Methylosinus trichosporium OB3b: one gene and its partner. The protein of the gene in region 1 interacts with the protein of each later gene in a pairwise test. Links are inferred from orthologs where the notes say so. Each region holds a gene or a part of one and is shown in the gene's direction. Other genes may lie near its edges. The genes, in order: CQW49_RS10890 and grpE.

Region 1 (3,217 bases):
GCCGGCCGCCATCAGCCGCTCGCGCGGGCTCGGCTCGTCCTCGGCGAAATGCTCCACGAGCTTGGAGAAATAGGAATAGGCCTTGGCGTCGTCGCGCACGACGCCGTCGCCGTCCGCATACATGCGGCCGAGCTTCCATTGCGCGAGCGATTCTCCGCCGTCGGCGGCGTAGCGCAACGCCTCCAGCGACTTCTTCGTGTTGCCGGCGTGATAATTCTCGAGGCCGATGCGCAGCGCCGCGCGCGGATCCTTGAACATCGGCAGCGGCGCGGCGACCGCGGCGACATTGCGCGGCTCCGACGCGTCGAAGGCGAGCGCGCGCGAGCCGATGAGAAAGAGGCAGGCGAGGGAGCAGCCGAACGCGGCTCCCCGCATCCCGCGACGCCCGCCGGGCCGCGCCGTCGACGCAATCCGATGAAGAAACGCCATCATATCCGGCTTCGACTTTCTGACACGGCAGCCGCCCGCAGACGACGCACTCGAACGCATTTTCAGGGCGTCGCCTCCCAAAGGATGCGACGGCCATCGAAACGAGCGCGCCTGTCCTCCGATGCGTCGAGCGCTCCGGAAGTCGTCTACGCGTCCTCGATGACCTTGTGACGGCGCCGAGATTAGCGCAGCGTTTATGGCTGAAAAGGGGCGTCGCGCCGTTATCGCCGCGCGCGAAAACTTATCTCGGCGAGTGTTGCAACAAGGTCACAAATTTCGTGGCGGCGCCGGATGTTTTCGTCCGGATTGCTGCGCGCGCGGCTAAGCGCTGCGCCTTCCGGCGCCGGCCGCGTTCGGCCGACGGCTCTACGGCGCGCGGCGCGCTCGAGCTGCTGGCGCTGACGACGCGGTCGACCTATATTTCGCACCCGAGTCGGCGCAGGCGCCCGCCGGCCCGCCGCCATTCGCCGAGCGTCCGACGGAGCCGAACAGTCGATGCAGTCCGCCGCCACTCCCCACCTCGACGGAGCATTCGCCGCGACCAGAGGCGACATGCGCCGATCCGTGAGCGTGCCGCGCGACACCGCCGGACTGCGCCGGCTGTTCATTTTCTTCGGCCCCGGCTATCTCGTCGCCACCGGCTATATGGATCCGGGCAATTGGGCGACGGCGCTCGCCGGCGGCTCGAAATTCGGAACGTCGCTGCTGTTCGTCGCCGTGCTGTCGAGCCTGATGGCGATCGTGCTGCAATCGCTGACGGCGCGGCTCGGCCTCGGCGCCGGGCTCGATCTCGCCTCCGCCTGCCGCGCGCGCTTTCCGCGCCACGCCAATTTCGCGCTGTGGCTGCTCGCCGAGGCGGGCATTCTCGCCACCGACCTCGCCGAGGTGATCGGCACGGCGATCGGCCTGCAATTGCTGTTCGGCCTGCCGCTCGCCGCCGGCGTTGTGGTGACGCTGCTCGACACCTTCCTCGTGCTCGCCTTCGAGCGCGCCGGTTTTCGCAAGATCGAGCTGTTCGTCGTGGCGATGCTCGGCGTCATCGCCCTCTCCTTCGGCGCGCAGCTGGCGCTCGCCGAGCCCAGCCTGGCGGCGATCGCGGAAGGGCTCGTCCCGAGCCGAGCCTTCTTCGAAAATCCGGAGATGCTCTATATCGGCCTCGGCATTCTCGGCGCGACGGTGATGCCGCATAATCTCTTTCTGCACTCTTATATCGTGCAGACGCGCGCCGTCGGCGCCTCGCTGGACGAGAAGCGCGAGGCGATCGATTTCGCCGTGCTCGACAGCACCCTCGCTCTGATGATCGCGCTCGTCATCAACGGCTCGATCCTGGTGCTGGCGGCGGCAGCCTTCCACGCCACCGGCCATACCGAGGTCGCCGAGCTCGGCGAGGCCTATCGGCTGATCGCGCCGCTGCTCGGCGCGCCGATCGCGGCGAAGCTGTTCGCCGTGGCGCTGATCGCCTGCGGGCTCAACTCCACGGTGACGGCGACCCTCGCCGGCCAGATCGTGATGGAGGGCTTCGTCCATATCCGCATGCGGCCGGCCCTGCGCCGGCTGGTCACCCGGCTCATCGCCATCCTGCCGGCCGTCGCCGTCACGCTCATCGCCGGCGAAGCCGCGACGGCGCGGCTGCTGGTGCTGAGCCAGGTGGTGCTGAGCCTCACCCTTCCTTTCGCGGTCGCGCCGCTCGTCTGGTTCACCGCCTCGCGGCGCATGATGGGCGAGCTGACCGCGCCACGCGCCACCACTGCCGTCGCCGCCGTCATCGCCGTGGCCATCATCGCGCTCAACGGCAAGCTGCTGCTGGACGCGTTCTCGGGGAATTGAGCTTGGCGCCCGCTTCGCATGTCGCGGCGGATGATCCTATGACGAAGGCGATCCGATGACAGTCGCGCAGCTGATCGAAGCTCTCAAAGACATGCCGGCCGAAGCCGTGATCGTGCTCGAAGGCGACGGCGGCTTCGCCCGTCTCGCGCGCATCGATCTCGAGAAGAGCCCGATGGCGGGCCTGCCGGACGAGGTGGTTCTCTCGACGGATGCCGAGGAGTGAGGCCAGTGGCCATTCCCGACATGACCGACGAAGAGATCGACGCTGCTGTCGCCTCCGATCCCGACTGGGCGGAGCTGGAGCCGATCGACTGGACCCGAGCGGAAGTCGTCACGCCGCCCAAGGCGGCCGGCGCTTTCACGACCGGCGGCGTGAATTCAGCCGATTGACGGGGCTGAAACGGACGCTGGGGCGTCATTGCGAGCAACGCGAAGCCAATCCAGAGCGGCGGGCGGGTTCTGGATTGCTTCGCCGCTTCGCTCCTCGCAATGCCGCCCTGTTCCGTCAGAATGGCAGCGGGCCGCTGATCGTCACGCGCACGGCCGGAGGCTCCATGGGCTTGAAGTGCCGGTCCATCACGCCGACCGCGCAGACATTGCTCGACACGAGGCCCGCCTTGCAGAGGCCGTAGAGCTTATCCGTCGGCAGCAGTGAGCCATAACCGTAAGTGATCATGTCCGAGCGGGAATTGGTGATGTTGAAAGCGTCCGCCTGAATGCTGTAGCCATTGTCGAAGCGATAGCCGACACGCAGGTTCAGCGTGCCGGTCGCCGGCGATTTGATCTGACCGTCCTCGGTCAGAGGACGCTCGCCGAGGTAGCGATAGCGCAGCGCCGCGAAGGGGCCCAACGCCTCGCCGACCTCGACTTGACCCATGGCGATGATATTGGGCGCATTGTCGAGGTAATTGCCCGGCGCATTGCCGATCAGAGCCCCATAGCCGGCGGCGCCGGAAGCGAC
Region 2 (3,219 bases), 1.9 Mb from region 1 along the record:
TGGGCCGCACCGAATGGGCGAGCGGCCCCGCGTCCTCCGGGAACTGCTGCAGGCGCAGGCCGCGCACGTCGGAAATGCGCTTGACCGCGCGCGAGCGCTGGTCGGCCGAGAACTCCTGGTCGCGGAAGACGGTGAGGCCCTCCTTCAGGCACAGCTGGAACCAGTCGCGGCAGGTGATGCGATTGCCGGTCCAATTGTGGAAATATTCATGCGCGATCACCGATTCGACGCCGGCGTAGTCGCCGTCGGTCGCGGTCTCGGGCGAGGCCAGCACATATTTGTCGTTGAAGATGTTGAGGCCCTTGTTCTCCATCGCCCCCATGTTGAAATCGGAGACGGCGACGATGTTGAACACATCGAGATCATATTCGCGGCCGAAGACCTCCTCGTCCCAGCGCATGGAGCGAATGAGAGAATCCATGGCGTAGGACGCGTATTTCTCCTTGCCGTGCTCGACATAGATCGCAAGATCGACCATGCGGCCCGAGCGCGTGGCGAAGCGCTCGGAAATATGGCTAAGATCGCCGCCGACGAGCGCGAAGAGATAGCTCGGCTTGGGGAAGGGATCGCGCCAGAGCGCGAAATGCCGGCCGCCCTCGAGCGCGCCCGCGTCGATGCGGTTGCCATTGCCGAGCAGAACCGGCGCCTCGGCGACATCGGCCTCGATGCGCGTCGTGAAGACGCTGAGCACATCGGGACGGTCGAGGAAATAGGTGATGCGGCGAAAGCCCTCGGCCTCGCATTGCGTGCAATAGGCCGAGCCCGAGCGATAGAGCCCGGAGAGCTGGGTGTTGGCGGCGGGGTCGACCTCGGTCTCGATCTCCAGCACGAAGGGCGCGTCGGGCGTCGCGTGCAGCGTCAGCGCGTCCGGCGTCGCCTCGGCCGCGACGCTGGCGCCGTCGAGCAGCAGGCGGCGCAGGACCAGCCCGTCGCCGTCGAGCGTCAGCTCGGCGCCGGGGCGTCCTTTCGGATTGCGGCGAATCGCCAGCCGCGAGACGACTCGCGTCTTGCTGCGATGCAGCGAAATATCGAGATCGACCGAGTCGATGAGGAAATCCGGCGGCCGATAATCGGCGAGACGAATGCCCTGGGGCGGTGGATTGCGCATGGGACCTCGAAGTTCATCAACCCCTACACCCGGGGCGCCGTCCCGCGCAACGATGGTGGCGCGGCTCCGACTTGATTTTGCGGGTCGGCGCCCTGATATCGGGGACGTTTCACGCCAATGGAAGAGATCATGAGCGAAGATAAGAAGACCGAGACCACGCCGCCCGGAGAGGTCCCGCCGCTGGCGGGCGAGGCCGAGGCGCCGGCGGAGACGGCGGCCGAGGCCGGGTCCGAGCTGGAGGCGCTGAGGGCGGAAGCGGCCGGCCTGAAGGACAAGCTGCTGCGCACGCTCGCCGATATGGAGAATATGCGACGGCGGACCGAGAAGGAGGTCGCCGACGCCAAGGTCTATGGCGTCGCCAATTTCGCGCGCGAAATGCTGACCTTCGCCGATAATCTGCGCCGCGCGGTCGAGAGCGTGCCGGTCGGCGCGCGGGAGACTCTGGACCAGAGCGTCGTCACGCTGATCGAGGGCATGGAGCTCACCGAGCGTGACTTCCTGTCCCGGCTCGGCCGTTTCGGCGTCAAGCGCATCGAGGCCAAGGGCCAGCGCTTCGACCCCAATCAGCACGAGGCGCTGTTCGAAATCCCCGACGAGAGCGTGCCCAATGGCACGGTCGCGCAAGTGGTCGAGCCCGGCTATCTGATCGGCGAGCGCGTGCTCCGCCCGGCCAAGGTCGGCGTCGCTCGCGGCGGACCCAAGGGGTGATCGCCGACGCTCCCCCCGTCATTGCGAGCCGAAGGCGAAGCAATCCAGAGCCGTGGGGCGGCCCCTGGATCGCTTCGTCGCTGCGCTCCTCGCGATGACGGCGAGCCTCACAGCCACCCGTTGCGGCGGAACCGCCAATAGAGAAACGCGCATGTCCCCGTGATCGCGCCCAGGATGTAAAAATAGCCGAAGCGCCATTTCAGCTCCGGCATATGCTCGAAATTCATCCCATAAATGCCGGCGATCGCCGTCGGCACGGCGAGAATGGCCGCCCAGGCCGCGAGCCGCCGGGCGATCTCGGTCTGCTGCATCTGGCCGTTCATCAGGCTCGCCTCGAAGGCGAAGGCCAGCACCTCGCGCAAGGTGTCGATCGATTCGCGCACGCGGCGAATATGGTCGGTCACGTCGCGGAAATGCGGCTGCATGGCCGGATCGATCGCCATGACTTGCGTATGCTCGAGCCGCTGGCAGACGTCGACGAGCGGCGCGACGGCGTTGCCGAGCCGCAGCAGATCGCGGCGCAGCGTGTAGAGCCGATCGATTTGGGCGCGCCCCGGCGTGTGCTCCAGAATGGCGTCCTCGATCGCCTCGACCTCGGAGTTGATCGTCGCGAGCACGGGGAAATAATCGTCGACGATGAAATCGAGAATGGCGTAGACGATATAGTCCTCGCCCTCGGAGAGGCCGTGCGGCGCCGCCTCACAGCGCTCGCGCACCTGCGCGTAGGAGCGCGAGGCGCCGTGGCGGATCGACAGCACATAGCCCTTGCCGACGAAGAGATGCGTCTCGCCGAAGGCGATGCGGCCATTCTCCATCTGCGCCGTGCGCGCGACGATGAACAGCCCGTCTCCATATTGCTCGAGCTTGGGATATTGATGCGCCTTGCCGGCGTCCTCGATGGCGAGCGGATGCAGCCCGAACTGGCGCTGCACGCGCGCGAGCAGCGCCAGCGAAGGCTCGTGCAGCCCGATCCACACCACATTCCCCGGCTGCGCCGCGAAGGCGCCGGCGGCGTCGATGTCGATATCCTGCAATCGCTTGCCGCTGGCGTAGACGGCGGCGGCCACCACGCCGGGCTCGTGAGCGGGGTGATGCGATGGATCATTCATGGCGTTCGTCCAGCATGAGGCATGCGCAGACGAGAGGCCGAACACATGAATGAAAGGTTAAGGCGGAAACGCGCCGATCTCCCGCCCCGCGCTTGGAGAGTTACGGTGAAAGGCCCGGCAGGTCTCGCGGCGTCGCGGTTTCGCCAAGCCCGCGCAAGCGGCGCGCAGGGCGGGAGAAGGAGGGAACGTCGAGATTGCGCCTCACATCAGCGCACGAAAATCCTCGACCGTGAGCGGAGCGACGACATTGAGATCGTCGTCGAGAATTTCATACAGCGTGTCCTTGCCGCCATA

What was found.
Region 2: the proteins of CQW49_RS10890 (region 1) and grpE interact in binary tests that used the Escherichia coli proteins (3 or more experiments, as listed by UniProt). The link is inferred for Methylosinus trichosporium OB3b from one-to-one orthologs.

Annotation. Positions count from the first base shown.
Region 1 is NZ_CP023737.1:2,257,224-2,260,440, forward strand. Bases 187-3,090 are described here. They hold CQW49_RS10890 (Nramp family divalent metal transporter), read left to right. Parts: upstream 187-924; coding sequence 925-2,256; downstream 2,257-3,090. Other genes in these bases: CQW49_RS10885 (tetratricopeptide repeat protein), read right to left, coding at 187-375; CQW49_RS25120 (hypothetical protein), read left to right, coding at 2,312-2,479; CQW49_RS24550 (hypothetical protein), read left to right, coding at 2,485-2,646; CQW49_RS10895 (TonB-dependent receptor), read right to left, coding at 2,762-3,090. Outside these bases: more of CQW49_RS10885, read right to left, coding at 1-186; more of CQW49_RS10895, read right to left, coding at 3,091-3,217. UniProt on the Escherichia coli protein: H(+)-stimulated, divalent metal cation uptake system. Involved in manganese and iron uptake. Can also transport cadmium, cobalt, zinc and to a lesser extent nickel and copper. Involved in response to reactive oxygen.
Region 2 is NZ_CP023737.1:4,124,354-4,127,572, reverse strand. Bases 121-3,026 are described here. They hold grpE (nucleotide exchange factor GrpE), read left to right. Parts: upstream 121-1,237; coding sequence 1,238-1,816; downstream 1,817-3,026. Other genes in these bases: CQW49_RS19505 (magnesium and cobalt transport protein CorA), read right to left, coding at 1,924-2,925; pepN (aminopeptidase N), read right to left, coding at 121-1,108. Outside these bases: more of pepN, read right to left, coding at 1-120; CQW49_RS19500 (hypothetical protein), read right to left, coding at 3,127-3,219. UniProt on the Escherichia coli protein: Participates actively in the response to hyperosmotic and heat shock by preventing the aggregation of stress-denatured proteins, in association with DnaK and GrpE. It is the nucleotide exchange factor for DnaK and may function as a thermosensor.